3 regions of the Pseudoalteromonas sp. S3785 genome follow, and region 3 is predicted to be linked to each of the others. Evidence: predicted binding sites of a transcription regulator. Region 3 holds the regulator's gene; each other region holds the start of a gene.
What was found. Region 3 encodes sigma-54, which starts transcription at its own class of promoters, with help from an activator protein. Its sites were predicted from a motif close to GTTGGCACGNNNNTNGNNT; they were not measured.
Positions count from the first base shown of each region.

Region 1 (5,877 bases), on a different contig from region 3:
TTACTGTTGCACGACCATCTGAACGAGGGTCGGTGGCTGCTTCAAGGCTGGTAGGTGTATCTAAAATGGCACCCGCGTGGCCCATCATTTCATTGTTATTATCAACGCTTACCCAGTCGTGGTCACGTTGATTTAATTCATGTTTAACTTGAATTACTAAGCTTTGCTCTACCTTTAAGTTTGTGCTTGTATCGCCCCAGGTGCGGCCTAATAACCAACGCGGATCGCTTACTGCTTGGGTAATTGATTTATTACGCCATGCGTAACCACTAAATACGGCAGCTTGTGTTTGTGGTTGGCCTTCGCCGCCCATGGTGCCGTAGGCAAGGCGCCTGCCATCATCAAATTTTGCTAAAGCAGGGTTAAGTGTATGAGCTGGCTTTTTATGTGCTTTTAAGGCATTGGCATCGTTGTTATTTAAACTAAAGCTCAAACCACGGTTATTCCACACAAAACCACCTTCGCTCATCAAAATGCCGCTACCAAATTCCCAGTAAACACTTTGAATAAAGCTCACGAGTTGGCCGTTTTTATCACGTGCTGCCATCCAAACGGTATCGCCAGGCTCTGCATTAAATGGCCATTGCTTGGCTTGGTTCATATCAATATTGCTGGCAAGCGCACTTAAGCGCTCATCGGTTAGTGCATTTTTATAATCATTGCCAAGCGCATCCGGGTCGGCCCAAAGTGTGGGACGGTGAGTAAAGCTTTGTTTGGTTGCCTCAACAATTAAGTGCATCCAATCGGCCTCTGTTTTGGCCAAGTGTTTTAGTTTATTAACGGCGCCAATTATTTGCAGAGAATGCACGCCTTGCGTGGGAGCAGGTAAGTTAAAACACTGTATGCCCGATAAATTAGCATTAAGTGGTGTCACTACATCTGCTTTTGTATTGGCTATGTCGACTGGGGTAATAACACTGCCTGCGGCTGCTAAATCGCTTGCAAATGAGTCGGCAAGTTCTCCTTCATAAAAAGCATTTAAGCCGTGCTCGGCCAAGTGCTCAAAGGTACTGGCGAGTTTTGGGTTTTTAAAATGTTGCCCTGCTTGTAGCGGTTTACCATTGGGTATGTAAAGCTCTTTAAATGCAGCGTTAGTGTTTGAAACGGCGGCAAGCTTTTCGCAGCCTGCTTGCAAGCTTTTTGACACTGTAAAGCCTTCGCGCGCAAGCTTAATAGCAGGCGCTAAAATAGTACTTAGTGGTAGGGCTGCGTGCTCATCTACCTCAAGGGCTTTTTGCCAGCCACGAAGCGTAGCCGCTTGAGTCAATGCGCTTAAACCGCCACGCTCTGGTATCTGTTGCTCATTGCTGTAGGCGCTTATATCATTTGGTGCGCGCCCGCAAGCATCTATAGCTGTGGGTGTGCTTTGGTTTAGGTTATCAATAAGCCAAAAGCTGTCGCCGCCAATTGAGTTCATATGCGGGTATACCACGCTAATAGCAGCGGCGGCTGCTACCATGGCCTCAACGGCTGTACCGCCTTGTTTTAGTATTAGGGTGCCTGCCTCGGTTGCCGCAAAATGCGGGGCAGTAAAGGCAATGTTGTGTGTGCTCATGCAAGTGTGTCCTGTTTAAAGTGTGCAGCTAATTGTTGTACGCAGGCAAGTAGGCTTTTATCGTTGCCATGGCTCATCATTAATGAAAACCCATACGGGTGGCCATTTTCTAAATTAGCCAATGGTAAGTGTACTTGCGCCGAGCGGCTCAAACCCGCTATGGCCGATAAGGTGATTATTTGCATGCGTAAGGCGCTTGTGTCGGCGCCCAATTTAGGTGCAGTTGTGGGTGTGGTTGGCAAAAATAAACAACTGTTTGTATTTAGGTTTTTAGCAATTAATGTTTGCCATTGGGTTTGTACATTTAGTGCTTCTTGTTCTTCTTGGGCGGTTAGGGCAAGCGCCATGTTAAAACGTGCCGCAATTGCCGGAGCAAACTGGGGAAGTTGCCCCGGCAATTGAAGCCAATCTTTATGCGTTTTTGCGATTGCTCGCCCTTGCAGTATTCTAAAGCTGTCAGCCAGTTCGCTTAATAAGTTGCTGTTAGGCAGTTTAAATTCTTTATGGTGTTTAAAATAAGGTTTGGTTTTTTCAAGCAATTGTTTAAGCGGGGCGTGTAATACAGGGTCAACCAGCTCAAATAATGGCTCGCAAATAACTAAAGTATCAACGTTATTAATAGCTTGATTTGGCAACAGTACATTGCCTATATCGCTTAGCAGCTCTGCATTTTGGGTAAGCCAGCCAATGGTATCAAAAGGGGGCGCGAGCGGTATTAGGCCATCTTTTTCAATTACGTTATGGCTTGGCCTTATGCCAAATAAGCCACAATAACTTGCGGGTATTCTAATAGAGCCGCCGGTATCGGTACCTAAGCCAATATCGGCTAGGTTAGCAGCTACGGCGGCCGCCGACCCCATACTTGAGCCGCCACTTGCATGGCCCTTAAGTTTTGGGTTTTGTGCTGCACCATAGTGAATGTTATTGCCCTCTAAGCTGTAAGCCAGCTCATCGGTATGGGTAAAGCCTGTAAAGCGAGAACCTTCATTCATTAGTTTGTTTACGGCACTTGCTGTTTGCTGTGCAGGTTTTGCTGCTTTAAACCAGCTTGGGTTACCTGCGCTGTTGCGCTCGCCTTTAACAGCAAATACATCTTTTACCGCAAGGCGCTTATTTACAAGTTTGCCGTGGGTGTGTGTTTGCCATGCGTTAGGGCCATGGTCACAAAAAATACCGGTAAAATTATTATGTGTTTTGGTACTCATATCACCACTCGTTATAAAGTAAATCTGACCAACTGGTTATAATCAGATTTAGGGTGATTAAAAAGACGAATTAGTTAGTATTATTTTTCAGCCCACTGCGTAACATTTTATTTTTATTTTACAGAGCCTGTTCCGCTTTTTAATCGGTTAGCTATTATATTGCCTAAAAGCTAAGCAAAAGCAATGCCAAACACAATAAAGTTGTCCATTCGGTCAGGTTTTTGTGGGTTTGTATGGTGTTTATAAAAATTTAAGTAATGAAGAGGGTATAATTTAGAGGTAAAAACACACCAAGTTGGTGCGCGATTGCACCAACTTGGTTGCTAATGTGGCGTTTATTGTAATGCGTTAGGGCTAATAATTAAGCCATTTACATCGGCATATAGCCAATCGTTGGGGTTAATTGAGGTACTCAGCATGGTTACAGTTTGGTTTTTATCGCCAAAGCCACGCTTTAATGTACTGCGCGAGGTTGAACCAAGTGCCATAACCGGTAAATCCATAGTGGCAAGTATTTCAATGTCGCGGCAACAGCCGTTAATAACAACGCCTTCCCAGCCATTTTTTAACGCGCGCTCAGCCATAATATCGCCTATAAAAGCAAAGCGTTTGCTAGCAAAGCCATCAATAACCAATACTTTACCCTCACCGTTTTCATGCAGTATATCGGCGGCAAACGAGTTATCGTCTGGGCATGTAACGGTAACTGCTTGACCACTAAAGGTGGTTTTTTTACCAAAGTGGCGCAGGCCGCTGTCGGCGACTTGTACGCTTTCGCGGTGATCGTCAAATAAGTCTGGGGTGGTAAAGTTATTCATGGGTTAGGCCTCACTGTGCTCAGGTATTTTTAAGCCAATACCTTTTAAAATTATGTGGGCAGTTGATTGCGTTATTTGTGCCACATCGGTTTCGTCGTATTCTAATTTGTTCATTACCAGTAGCACTTCGGCCTGAAAGTCGGCGTAGTACTGCGTAGTTGACCAAATGGTAAATAATAAATGGTAAGGGTCAACATTATCCATTTTGTTTGCATCTATCCAAGCCTGAAACACGTCTACCTTTTGTTTTACCCACGGGCGCGTGTTGGTTCTAAAGTAGTTTTGCAAATATGGAGCACCGCGCAGTATTTCACTGGCAAATAAACGTGATTGCAGCGGCTGGTTTACGGCAAGTATTACTTTACTTTTAATATAGTGATAAAGCACATGTGCAGGGTCGTCCTCAGGGGTTACGTTATCTAAGCCTAAGTTCCAGTGCGCAATTATGCGGTCTATTACGTTTTCGTATAGGCCGTCTTTGCTTTTAAAATAATATAAAATATTGGCCTTAGGAACGCCTGCTTCTTTGGCAACCATGCTCATACTGGTGCCATCGTAACCAAGCTGAGAAAATAATTGCTCGGCGGCATCGAGTATTAATGTTTGGTTTTTTACTCGGGTGAGTTCTTTTTTATTTGGCTTTGTTTGTGTGCTCATTATGGCAATGCTGTTTTTAACGTGTTGAATGATTGTAACTTTACTGACCAAAAGGTCAAACACTTAAGTGCAGGCTAAAAACACCTTTATAACAATAAATGATGAGAAACAATTGTTTAAACCATTAATTACTGTTAGCGTAACGTCAAACATAAGTAGTACTTTTAGGTAGTTAATGGACTTTTTTTCTAATCACAAATACACGCTTTATGGCATTGCCGCTATTTTATTATGGAGCTGTTTAGTGGCTCTGCTCAGGGATGTTTCGGAGTTATTTGGCCCTATAGGTGGGGCGGCACTTATGTACAGTGTAAGCGCGCTGTTTTTAATTTTGGTAATGGGGCGGCCTAAATTTGCTGGGTTTAATAAGCGTTATATTATTTGGGGTACTGCTTTATTTGCACTTTACGAGGTGTGTTTAGCGCTGTTTGTGGGGCTTGCTAATAATCGCCACCAAGCAGTAGAAATGGCGGTTATCAATTATTTATGGCCCACGCTTACCATTTTGCTCAGTATTATCGTTAACCGTAGTAAAGTAAGTGTATGGATTTACCCCGGTATGCTGCTCGCCTTTTTTGGCGTGGCTTGGTGCGTGGGTGGCGATAGTGGGTTATCACTTAATAGTATTATGGGCAATTTTGCCAGTAACCCAACGGCCTACTTGCTGGCGTTTGTAGCGCCTTTTATTTGGTCTGTTTACTGTGTGATTACTCAAAAAAATAGCAATGGGAAAAATGCCATTGTGCTATTTTTTATCGCCACAGCACTGAGCTTATGGGTATTGTATGGATTAAGTGACGAGCCAAAAATGACCTTTACACTACACGCTACCATAACGCTTATTTTAGCTGGCGTGGTTGTTGGCAGCGGTTATGCACTTTGGAACCAAGCAATTATTGGCGGTAACTTAATGCTGCTTGGTACGCTTTCGTATTTTACGCCGGTTTTTTCGGCGATTATTTCGGCGCTTTATTTATCAATTACCCTTAGTGCCTCATTTTGGCAAGGGGTAATAATGGTCACTGCTGGCTCACTCGTTTGCTATTTTGTAACACGTGAAAAACCAGCTAAAAAGCCACTAAACACCGTAAATTAACGGCGTAAACGCACCCTTTTTTAACTGTGCTTGTTTAGCCAGTTAAGTGCCAGTGGCCATAGTCCGTCTGACTTTTTACTAAAAAATTTCATATGGCCAATTTCTTTTAAGCCATAGTCTTTAGGGTTTAAGGTTAATTTACTCGCTTTTAATTTTGGGAATACCGAGAGCATATCGGCGACATTCGCATTATTTGCAATGTCGTCGTCGGTGGCATTAACCCACATTGACGGCATAGCTAAGGTGTTGTAACAGTGTTGAAATACGGTATCGCCAAATGCTGATTGCACATACCCTTGTGCGTTACACCATTTTCGCCATTGTTTAGCTATGCCTTTAGGTAGTGGCTCGCCCATGCCAAACCATTGTGATTTAGTATGGCCAAATAGTGCATTACTAAGGGGGATAACCCCATTCATAAAAAAGTGCGCTTTAACCTGATACGCCAAGCGCATATTAGTTAATTTACCTGACGAGCAGGCAAAGTTAAACGCAGAGCTTAGCTCGTTGGCGTTATGCATTAGCCCCACTAATTGCCCGCCGGCG
Region 1 is NZ_PNCT01000067.1:13,103-18,979, forward strand. It holds gene CWC17_RS15865 (gamma-glutamyltransferase family protein) at 1-1,555, opposite strand, end outside; gene CWC17_RS15870 (amidase family protein) at 1,552-2,760, opposite strand; gene CWC17_RS15875 (putative 4-hydroxy-4-methyl-2-oxoglutarate aldolase) at 3,096-3,578, opposite strand; gene CWC17_RS15880 (TetR/AcrR family transcriptional regulator) at 3,582-4,235, opposite strand; gene yddG (aromatic amino acid DMT transporter YddG) at 4,411-5,331, shown strand; gene CWC17_RS15890 (alpha/beta hydrolase family protein) at 5,352-5,877, opposite strand, start outside.
Region 1: a site for sigma-54 is predicted at 2,933-2,951, ahead of CWC17_RS15870 (amidase family protein). Genes of this name have one in related genera too.

Region 2 (5,877 bases), on a different contig from region 3:
GCATAAAAGCCGCGTTCTAAAAAAGCACGTCTAGCCTGTACCATTTCGAGTGAATCACCCGGTTGTTTAGAGTTTTTGTGCTGCACGGGTAGCAAATTTACATACCCTTCTTTTGCAAAGTCGAAGGTGTGATTATTGTCACATCGAAGTGATGAATTATGTTTTAACAGTGCGTGGTTACATAAAGGGCAATGGTATTGCAGACTCATGAGTCTAGGTAGTCCTTATCATAAAAAGTTTTAACCCAGTGTGGTCGATAAGTGATCAAAAGCGTAATGGCCATACCGTTAAGCATTGCCTCAGGAAACCAAATGATAGCACTTAGGTATACGTAATTATCCGCCAATTCTTGCCAATTATATTGCCCTATAAGTAAATAAAATAAAGCCCCTAAGCTTATTTTTAGGCATGCAATAAAGCCCGCTAACATAAAAGAGCACACAAAAATATAAACAAAAAAATGACGTGGTAAATACTGATAACTTATTATAAAGCCAAGGTAGCTTAATAATGTAGGAATAAATGCGCCAAACAGTATTTGCATGGGCAAAAGATTAAGATCAACGTTTGTGAAAGCCGCTAACAAAGCACTGGCAAGCAGGCTACTTAAAATAGTAAGGCGCCACCCTAATATAAGCGTTACTGCAGTTACACCTAAAATGTGTAAATCAAGGCCACTTAAAATCCCCGCTTTAATTTGCCATAACATTGCAAAAACTAACGCGCACGCCAATACACCTATCTGCCGTGCTGGGGTAATATAAAGTGCTTTATAGGTAGTTTTTTCTACACTTATAAAGGTAACAATGATTACAAGGGCCCAAAGTAGCCCTTGTATTTCAAGCGATAACATATGAATTATTTAAAGGTTGACCAAATAGGCGCATGGTCAGAAGGCTTTTCTATACCGCGTAGTTCGTAATCTATACCGGTATCAATACAGCGCTCGGCAAGAGCGTGGGTAGCAAGCACAACATCAATGCGAAGACCCCGATTATCTAAAAATCCTTTAGAGCGATAATCAAACCATGAGTATTTGTCGTTTGTTTCAGGGTTTTGCTCTCTGAAGGTATCTTTAAAACCCCAATCTAATAATTTTGCTAGCCATTCGCGCTCTTCTGGTTGAAATGAGCACTTACCTGTTTTAAGCCAGCGTTTAGCATTCACTTCACCAATACCAATATCTAAGTCGGTGGGAGAAATATTGATATCGCCCATGACAATAACGTCTTCACCTGGCGTGTGGTTTGTATCTAGATGGGTCATTAAGTCTTTGTAAAACTGACGCTTATAAGGGAATTTTGTTTCATGATTTATATTATCGCCTTGCGGGAAATAACCATTCATTACCGTTAGGTCGCGGCCATTTTCTTGCTCAACTGTTACACTTATCATACGCTTTTGTGCTTCTTCGGTGTCGGTAGCAAACCCTTTTAATACCGATTTAGGCTCATTTTTGCATAACATTGCCACACCGTAGTGTGCCTTTTGACCATGAAAATAAACGTGGTAACCCATTTTTTGTACGTCCTCAAGAGGGAACGCCTCATCATGAACTTTTATTTCTTGCAAACCAATAATGTCTGGCTGGTGTTTATCTATAATTGCTTGTAACTGGTGTAAGCGTGCTCGCAGACCATTGATATTGAAAGAAATAACCTTCATAAAATTTACCTTTAATTAGACTCTGTTTTTATAACTAAATTGTATCAGTAAATAAGCCTACATAACATGATCGAAATGAGAAAATAGCTGCGCAAATGTTGATCAATTGGTGTGTAAAGTTTAAACATTGTAAATGCTTTATTAATTATTTAAATAAATAAAAAATTCAATTGATCTCGCGATTATTGAATATATAATGCGCAAAAATTACTTGTTTAGTCGTTCAAATAGGATCTCTCTCATGAAAACACAATTACTTTTAGCTACTGTTTTATTAGCCTCTGCGTCTGTATCAGCAAAAAGCAACACTTACTTTAGCCAAGATAATAAACTTGAATCTAAATTATGTGTATTAAGTGCAAATGAAGGCTTTAGCGCAGCGCGTAAAGAAGCAGCACAACACGGTGTATACTTATCGCGTTTTTCTAAAAGTGTTTTATGTAATGGCCAAGATATCCGCGACATTGCTAAAAAAGTAACGTCTAACCAAGCTGCTAAATCAAAAGTAGAAGTGTTTGCAAAAGATGCACAACAAGAAACACAGCTATGTATCACAGCGTTAAAGAAAGGTCTTACGCCTGTTCGCCAAAAAATTGGTAACTTAAACTCGTTAAAGTGTAACGGTCAAAATGTTACTGAATTTGTAAAGCGTTATCAAAACGCAGCAATCTAATTGCGCAGCAACATGTAGATTAAAATAATGCCCAGTTTTTACTGGGTATTTTTTTGCAAAAATTACAAGGTAGGCAGCAATCATTGCAAAGCTAAGTAATTGATTAATGTATATAAAACACACTAACTTTATGTAACTCATTGATTTTTTGTGAATTGTGCACTTTGGCACTGGACTTGTATTAGTTAAAGTGACATTTACTAACTACAAGGATACGTCTTATGAAAAAGTTAACACTCGCAACAACAATTTTAGCTTCATTAAGTTTAGCCGCTTGTGCCTCTAACCAAGGCCTTGAAAAAATCGATAGTGATTTTGCAAGTCTGGATAACGACAGTGATGGTTATATTTCAAAAGTAGAAGCAGATGACGATAACATTTGGGGTCACTTTTCAAATATTGATACCAATATGGATAACGAAATCAGTCGTAAAGAATTTAACACTTACATGCAGTTAAACACCGGTAAGGTAGCAACTGACAGCGAAGTAAGTGAATCGGCTTTTAAAGCTAAAATTGCTAAATTTGATAAAATCGAAAATGATTTCAGAAGTCTAGATAACGATAGAAATGGTTATATCTCAGTAGAAGAAGCTGATGATGACGATATTTCAAACCATTTTGGTTACATGGATAACAATAACGATAAACGCATCAGCAAAGGTGAGTTTAAAGGTTATATTAGCAAATACGGTAAAGCCGTGGCTGAAGATGATGCACTTAAGCATTATAAAAACAGCTAATATTAGCTAAACATACTATATACAAGAGCCAGCATAAATTGCTGGCTTTTTTTATGCATTTAATTAGGTTTAAAAGCAGATATATTTTCCCCCTTTTGCGATGTTCTGTCATAATAGATAGCTACGTATTTTGAAGGGCAAAGCAGGACAGTATGGCAGGTCGTCGAGTTAGTGATGAGCAATTAATTGAGATCATCGAAGCGGCAATATTTGTTGCAGACAAACCTGTTAGTAAACGCCTCTTAAAAGATACAGTACTTGCTGATTTAGCTATTTCTATGTCACGAATTAACACTGCAATTGAGGCTATACATACTCACTACCAAACGCGTGGTATTAAGCTCGTTGAAGTAGGCAGTGGTTATCGCTTTCAAGCCTGTAGTAGTTTAAGCCCTTGGCTTAGTAATTTATGGCAAGAACGGGCACCTAAATATTCTCGTGCACTATTAGAGACTTTGTCGTTAATTGCTTACAGGCAGCCAATAACGCGGGGTGAAATAGAGCAAGTAAGAGGTGTAACAACCGGATCAGCAATTATTAAAACCCTCCTTGAGCGAGAGTGGGTTAAAGTAGTAGGGCATAAAGAAGTTCCTGGTAAGCCAGCGCTTTATGCTACAACAAAATTATTTTTAGATTATTTTTCTTTAACCGGTTTGGATGAGCTCCCTGCATTGCCTGCGCAACAGGAAAGCAAAATAAACCAGTTATTAAGTGATCCTTCTGTGAGAGAACCATCCGAATGAGTATTCAAGGTGAAAAGTTACAAAAAGTCCTAGCCCGTGCAGGGGTAGGCTCACGACGTGAAATGGAAAAATACATTGATGCAAACCGCGTTAGTGTTAATGGTAAAGTGGCTAAATTAGGTGACCGTGTTGAGGAAACAGACTTAATACGTGTTGATGGCCACACAGTTAAAATTGAAGAGAAAGCTGACCGCATTTGTCGTGTAATTATGTACAACAAGCCTGAAGGGGAGTTAAGTACACGTAAAGACCCAGAAGGACGTCGTACTGTTTTTGACCGTTTACCACGCATAGACGGTGAGCGTTGGATTGCTGTTGGGCGACTAGATATTAATACGGCTGGTTTAATGTTATTTACCAACGATGGTGAGTTAGCGAACCGCTTAATGCACCCAAGTTATGAAGTTGAACGTGAATATTCAGCCCGTGTATTTGGTGAAGTGACCAATGAAACCATTAAAAACCTAACGCGTGGCGTAGAGCTTGAAGATGGACCGGCTAAATTTTTAACGGTTAAATCACTGGGCGGTGAAGGCATTAACCGTTGGTACAATGTAACGCTAAACGAAGGGCGTAACCGCGAGGTTCGTCGTTTATGGCAATCGCAGGATGTAGAAGTGTCTCGCCTTATTCGTATACGTTACGGAAAGTTAGAGCTTGATAAGCGCCTACCTCAAGGTGGCTGGGCTGAACTTGATTTAGAAACCGTAAATTATTTGCGTAAAACCGTTAAATTAGGTCGTGAAACACAAACTAAACTGTCAGTAATGCCTGAAAAACGCAAAGATAAGCGTGCTAAAATTAACCAAATTCGCAAAGCTGTTAAAAAACATAACCAGCGTGTTAAGCAAACTAAGCGTAAGTAATATCGCTTTTAAAATAGATTACTAACAAAAAAGCCGCAATTTATGCGGCTTTTTTTTAATTAAAAATGCATCTTACCTTTTTGGTTGTGCATCAAGAGATTCACCGTTTACATCACTTGAGTCATCACTCATTAAATATAGATACGTTGGCATTAAATCTTCTGGGGTTGCAAGTTTATCGCGATCTTCCCCTGGATAGGCGGCAGCACGCATAGAAGTACGTGTAGCGCCAGGGTTGATACAATTGACGCGGATATTCGTTTTGCCTACTTCACAGGCCCACGTTTGCATCATACCTTCCACTGCAAACTTAGAGATTGCATAAGGGCCCCAAAATTCACGGCCTTTACGGCCTACGCTTGATGAGGTGAAAACGATAGAAGCATTATCTGATTTACGCAGTACAGGGAATAGTGCTTTAGTGATCATAGCTTGCGCTGTCACATTCACTTTCATGATGTTTTCAAACGTAGAAGAGCAAAAGTGCTCAAGTGGTCCAAGCGATCCTAAAATACCCGCATTATTGAGTAAGCCATCTAATTTACCAAATTGGCTTTCAATTGTGGCTGCTAAATCACGGTAGTTTTGTTTTGTCGCGCCTTTTAAGTCCATTGGCACAATAGCAGGCTGAGGGTAACCAGCATTAACAATCTCATCGTAAACGCATTCGAGTTTATTTGTTGTTTTACCGAGTAAAATAACTGTTGCGCCATACTTTGCGTAGGTAATTGCTGCTACACGGCCAATACCATCGCCGGCACCTGTAATTAAAATTACTTTATTTTGAAGTGCATTTGGAGTTGCTTGATAAGTTTGCATATAAATACCAATTTATAAAATTTTTTTGATTTTAACATAGCAAATCGTCAAGTAATCGAATTTATTGAAAATTTAGGTGGCGGAATTATAAACTTTACGTTAAGTTTAACTGGTCTAATGTCTCATTAATAAACTGATTACATTGTTTTAACTTTACTACACTGATTAAACACACTTACTTTGAACGAACACACTATAAAAATAAAGATATGTGCGGAGCTAAAAATATGAAAAAAATGCTACTCTCACTCTCGGTTACAGCTGCCTTGGCAGGTTGTGGCGGCGGAGAAACATTAGAAGATGTTAAAAACGACACTGCAACCGTAATTCCAAATGCCACGGTGACTTTTGACCCTGCTAATGGGGTT
Region 2 is NZ_PNCT01000052.1:51,558-57,434, forward strand. It holds gene CWC17_RS13300 (putative RNA methyltransferase) at 1-209, opposite strand, end outside; gene CWC17_RS13305 (energy-coupling factor ABC transporter permease) at 206-853, opposite strand; gene xthA (exodeoxyribonuclease III) at 859-1,665, opposite strand; gene CWC17_RS13315 (exonuclease III) at 1,907-2,338, shown strand; gene CWC17_RS13320 (EF-hand domain-containing protein) at 2,560-3,081, shown strand; gene scpB (SMC-Scp complex subunit ScpB) at 3,234-3,824, shown strand; gene rluB (23S rRNA pseudouridine(2605) synthase RluB) at 3,821-4,690, shown strand; gene CWC17_RS13335 (YciK family oxidoreductase) at 4,763-5,509, opposite strand; gene CWC17_RS13340 (VolA/Pla-1 family phospholipase) at 5,737-5,877, shown strand, end outside.
Region 2: a site for sigma-54 is predicted at 2,502-2,520, ahead of CWC17_RS13320 (EF-hand domain-containing protein). Genes of this name have one in related genera too.

Region 3 (5,877 bases):
GCCAGTGGTTGTCACTGGGCCAAATTTAAAGATTATCGGTAAAGGCCTTGAAGCCGATTTGAAAACCGAAGTAATAAAACTAATTAACCATACGCGAACAATATATTATGACCAATAAACTCTCTAAAATACTTATTATCCCATCGCTGATGCTTGCATGTAGCGCTTCTGCTGCTGAGCCTGCTGCTCAACCGCCAGCAAACCAAATTTCTATTAGTGCAGACCGTCAAGAAGGTCAACTTAAAGAAAACGTAGGTATTTTTGAAAAAAACGTCGAAATTGTGCATGGGAACCGCAAAATTACAGCCGACCGACTCGAAGTACATAAACGTGAAGACCTAGGGGATAACAAACAACTGCTTATTGCCACTGGCAGCCCTGCCTACTTCGAAGAAAAACAAGACGATGGTACCGTAATGAGTGCCAGTGCAAACGAAGTACGTTACGACGTAGCAAAGCGCTTTTTAACACTTGTTGGGGATGCCGAAGTCGCGCAAGCCGGTCAAAAAATTAATGCTAAAAGTATTACCTACGATATGCAGCAGCAACTTATTAGCGCAGAAAAAGACGAAAACTCAACGGATCGTGTCCACACAATTTTAGTGCCTGTTGAAGCAAATATTAAAGAAAAAACAGGTAACGAAGGTCAACCATGAGCACCTTAAAAGCAGAACTATTAGCAAAAAGCTATAAAGGCCGCCAAGTTGTAAAAAATGTAGGCCTTGAGGTAGAAGCCGGCAGCATAGTGGGCTTATTAGGCCCTAATGGCGCAGGTAAAACCACCACCTTTTACATGATTGTAGGGTTAGTACCTAGCGACAAAGGTAAAATATCTATTGATGATAACGATATAACGTTATTACCTATGCACAGTCGTGCTCGCTTAGGCATTGGCTATTTGCCGCAAGAGTCATCTATATTTAGAAAGCTAACAGTTTATCAAAATTTAATGGCTATTTTAGAAACGCGCAAAGAGCTAAATAAAGCCGCGCGAGAAGAAACGCTTAACAACTTACTTGATGAATTTAGCATTCAACATATACGTGATAGCCAAGGTATGGCACTTTCTGGTGGCGAACGCCGCCGTGTAGAGATAGCCAGAGCACTCGCAGCGAACCCTAAATTTATTTTGTTGGATGAGCCTTTTGCTGGTGTTGATCCGATTTCAGTGTTAGATATAAAGAAAATAATAGAACATCTTAAAAATCGTGGCATTGGCGTATTAATTACCGATCACAATGTAAGAGAAACCCTTGATGTTTGTGAAAAAGCCTACATTGTTTCTCATGGGGAGCTAATTGCATCTGGCACCCCAGAACACGTATTAAATGACAAAACTGTACGCGATGTTTATTTAGGCGAGCAATTTAGGCTGTAACATTTAAGCCACACCTACAAGCATCTGCTAATATTAATTATAACAACATAAAAGGATTGTTAGAGATACATGAGGCAATCATTACAGCTGCGCATGGGCCAGCAACTTACAATGACTCCACAATTGCAACAAGCGATTCGCTTGCTGCAGCTCAGTACATTGGATCTCCAGCAAGAAATACAAGAAGCACTTGATAGCAACCCGCTATTAGAAGTAGAAGAGCAAGATTACACGGAAGAGTCGGCTGGAAAAAATGAACAAAAAGCAGATACGGATGATGTAACCGTAAGCGCATCGGCTGATGATACAACCAGTGAATACGAGCAAGACAGTGGTGAAGCTTTAAATAAAGACACTGTTAGCGATGATATGGCGATGGATGTAACTTGGGATGAGTACATGAGTGCAGCCCCTGCGGCATCCTCAGGCCCAATGCCAGAAGATGAGTCTATTTATCAGGGCGCCTCTACTGAAACGCTACATGAGTACTTAATGTGGCAACTTCAGCTTACTCCTTTTAGCCCAACTGACGAAGCCATTGCTATAGCCATTGTAGAAGCTGTAGATGACTCGGGTATTTTAACGCTAAGTTGTGAAGAGATTTTAGAAAGCTTTAACCAAGAAAACGATGACGACGTTGAAGTTGAACTGGATGAAATAGAAGCCGTTTTAAAACGTATTCAATTATTCGACCCTGTAGGTATAGCCGCGCGGAGCTTACAGGAGTGCTTGTGTATTCAGCTTAACCAGTTTGATAAAGACACCCCTTTTATAGAACAAACTAAAATGATCTTAACCGATCACATTGATCTATTAGCGGCACGCGACTATCGTACATTAATGAAAAAGACTAAGCTTAAAGAAGACGAGCTTAAAGAGGTCATGACTCTTATACATACCCTCAACCCAAAACCTGCAGACACAATAGTAAGGGAAGAGTCTGAGTATGTCATACCGGATGTGTCAGTTAAAAAAATTAAGGGCCGTTGGGTGGTAGAGCTAAACCCAGATAGCATGCCAAAAATACGCGTAAATAGTCAGTATGCGGCCATGTCACGTACCGTAAAATCAAGTGGAGATAGCCAGTTTATTCGCTCTCATCTGCAAGAAGCTAAATGGTTTATAAAAAGTCTTGAAAGCAGAAACGACACGCTGCTAAAAGTAACAAACTGTATTGTAAAACAGCAACAAGCGTTTTTTGAACATGGCCCCGAAGCCATGAAACCAATGGTTTTAAACGATGTTGCTGAAATGGTAGAAATGCACGAATCAACAATTTCGCGTGTTACTACGCAAAAATATATGCATACGCCACGTGGTATTTTTGAGCTTAAATATTTTTTCTCAAGCCACGTAAGCACCGAAAACGGTGGCGAATGTTCGTCAACCGCAATACGTGCCTTAATTAAAAAGCTAATTGCCGCGGAAAACTCAGCCAAACCATTGAGTGATAGTAAAATTGCGGATATATTGGCAGAGCAAGGAATTAAAGTAGCTAGACGCACAATAGCAAAATACCGTGAATCGCTAGCTATTCCACCGTCAAATCAGAGAAAGAGTTTGATATAAGACGTAAAAAACAAAGAGGAAATGCTTATGCAACTAAACCTAACTGGTCGTCACGTAGAAGTAACTGATTCACTTAGAGACTATGTAAATAATAAATTTGCAAAGCTAGAAAGGCACTCAGATCATATTAGCAATGTGCATGTCATTCTCGATGTAGAAAAACTCAACCAAAAAGCAGAAGCGACTATTCATGTAAGCGGCGCAGATTTATTTGCCTCAACAGAGCACCAAGATATGTATGCTGCTATAGACTCGTTGATTGACAAGCTCGATCGTCAAGTCATAAAACATAAAGAGAAGCTTGCTAGACACTAATATTATGAAATTAAGTACATTAGTATGCCAGGACTGCAGCAAAGCTGCGGTCCTTTTTAGTAGTAAAAAAAGAATTTTAGAATTTATCAGTGAGCTTGCTCATGAAAAGCTCCCTTACTTACCACAACAGGATATTCTTAATGCGCTAGCCAGCAGAGAAAAACTAGGTAGTACGGGTATTGGCCGCGGTATCGCAATTCCGCATGGTAGAATGGGTGGCGTAGAAGAACCGCTTGCGTTAGTACTCGTTAGTGACAAGCCTGTAAACTTTGATGCTATTGATAACTGTCCTGTTGATATTTTTGTTGCACTCATCGTACCAGATGGCGATAACCAGCAGCACCTAAAGACTCTAGCAACCATAGCTGATAAACTGAGCAATAAAGAATTTTGCAAACAGCTGCGAAGCGCTAAAACCGATGCAGAACTGTATCAAGTAATTGTTGATCAATCGTAGTAAATACTAAGGGCTATAAATGGAGTTAATAATCATAAGCGGCCGTTCCGGTTCAGGTAAATCGGTTGCTTTACGCGTGGTTGAAGATTTAGGTTATTATTGCGTAGATAATATCCCGGTCAACCTGCTGCCCTCTTTAGTACGTAGTGTTTCAGATAACTATGACAAAATAGCTGTTAGTATCGATGTTCGTAATATCCCCAAAGAGCAAGACGAGTTTAACGATATTCTTGAATACCTACCGGACTTTGCTAAACCCACTCTGTTTTATTTAGACAGTGATGATCAAACACTCATAAAACGTTTTTCAGAAACACGCAGATTACATCCTTTATCCATCGATTCATTGCCGCTCGACTTAGCAATAAAAAAAGAAAAAGAGCTGCTTGATGTACTTGTAACCCGCGCAGACTTTATGCTTGATACGACTGATTTAAGTGTTCACCAATTGGCTGAGTCAATTCGCGAAAAAATACTCGGAAAAAAAGATAAACAACTAATTGTAACGTTTGAATCGTTTGGTTTTAAACACGGCATACCTAAAGAAGCTGATTATGTATTTGATGCTCGCTTTTTGCCAAATCCGCATTGGGAGCCTGAACTTAAACCGCTTACAGGTCTTGATCAACCTGTAAAAGACTTTTTGGCAAACCACAGCATAGTGCAAAAATTTACTTGGCAAATTCAAACATTTGTACAAACTTGGTTACCACACTTAGAGCGCAATAACCGCAGCTACCTGACTATTGCAATAGGTTGTACGGGTGGACAACACCGCTCGGTTTATTTAGCCCAAACTATAGGTGAGAGCTTTGCAATGACACATCCAAATGTAAAAATTAGGCACCGTGAGCAAGAAAAGTAACCTTAAAATAATAACCTGTTCAGTTTAGGTATAGTAATTTATGCGTTGTGAAGACACGTTTTTAATAAAAAATAAATTAGGCTTACACGCCAGAGCGGCAACGGTCCTTGCGCAATTAGCTGTGCAATTTGATGCTAAAATTACCTTACATCAAGATGATAAAGAAGCCGCTGGTGATAGCGTATTAGCCTTAATGCTACTCGAAAGTAGTAAAGGCAAAGAAGTTAAAGTTGTATGTGAAGGCCCAGACTCAGAAAAGGCTTTGCATGCGGTCGGACAATTAATCGCACAGCGATTTAACGAACAAGAATAAACGTTTAATTACCAAGCTTACTCATACATTTTCGCTTTATACCCTGATTTGTGTAGCTTGGTAAATGAATAGTGTTTAATTAGATTAATCACAATGCGGTTAATCGCCTCCCCTCGTATATAAAAAATTAGGATGCCAATGCCAGAAGCGTTTGAACAAGACTACCCACTGCAACAACTAAAACAGGTGACTAAATCACTTAATAGTGGGCAATTTGTTCAAGTAAGACGCATGCTAGCAAAAACTGCCCCGTGTGATACTGCCCTTTTACTTGAATCCTCTCCGCATAAAATTAGACGCATGCTTTGGCAGCTGGTTGACCCAGATGTACAAGGGGACGTGCTAGAAGAGCTCTCTGAAGATGTACGTTTAGGTATCATTGCACAAATGGAACCTGAACATATTGCCGCCGCCACTGAGGATATGGGCCACGATGATTTAGGTGAAGTACTACGTAGCCTACCTGACACCGTGTATAAAGATGTGGTTAGCGCGATGGACACGCAAGACCGTGAACGGGCGACACAGGCTTTATCTTACCAAGAACGCTCTGCAGGCGCGCTAATGAACACCGATACGGTGACCATTCGCCCAGATGTTACACTTGATGTTGTACTGCGTTATATTAGGCTACGAGGCGAGCTACCAGAAGGCACTGATGATTTATACGTTGTTGATAAGCACAACTGCTTTTTAGGTGCATTGTCTCTTAGTACGCTTTTAACTAATCCGCCTGAAAAAATTGTTCAAGATTTAATGGATGAAGACTGTGAGTCTATCCCAATTTCGATGGATGAAAGTGAGGTCGCTCAATTATTTGAACGCCACAACTGGATATCGGCACCGGTAGTCGATGATAACGCACACTTGCTTGGGCGTGTCACCATTGATGATATTGTTGATGTTATACGTGAAGATGCTGAGCATAGCTTATTAAGCTTAGCGGGTCTTGATGATGAAGAAGATACCTTTGCACCTGT
Region 3 is NZ_PNCT01000005.1:44,066-49,942, reverse strand. It holds gene lptC (LPS export ABC transporter periplasmic protein LptC) at 1-118, shown strand, start outside; gene lptA (lipopolysaccharide transport periplasmic protein LptA) at 108-656, shown strand; gene lptB (LPS export ABC transporter ATP-binding protein) at 653-1,378, shown strand; gene CWC17_RS01695 (RNA polymerase factor sigma-54) at 1,448-2,947, shown strand; gene hpf (ribosome hibernation promoting factor) at 2,975-3,262, shown strand; gene CWC17_RS01685 (PTS sugar transporter subunit IIA) at 3,267-3,719, shown strand; gene rapZ (RNase adapter RapZ) at 3,739-4,584, shown strand; gene CWC17_RS01675 (HPr family phosphocarrier protein) at 4,625-4,897, shown strand; gene mgtE (magnesium transporter) at 5,036-5,877, shown strand, end outside.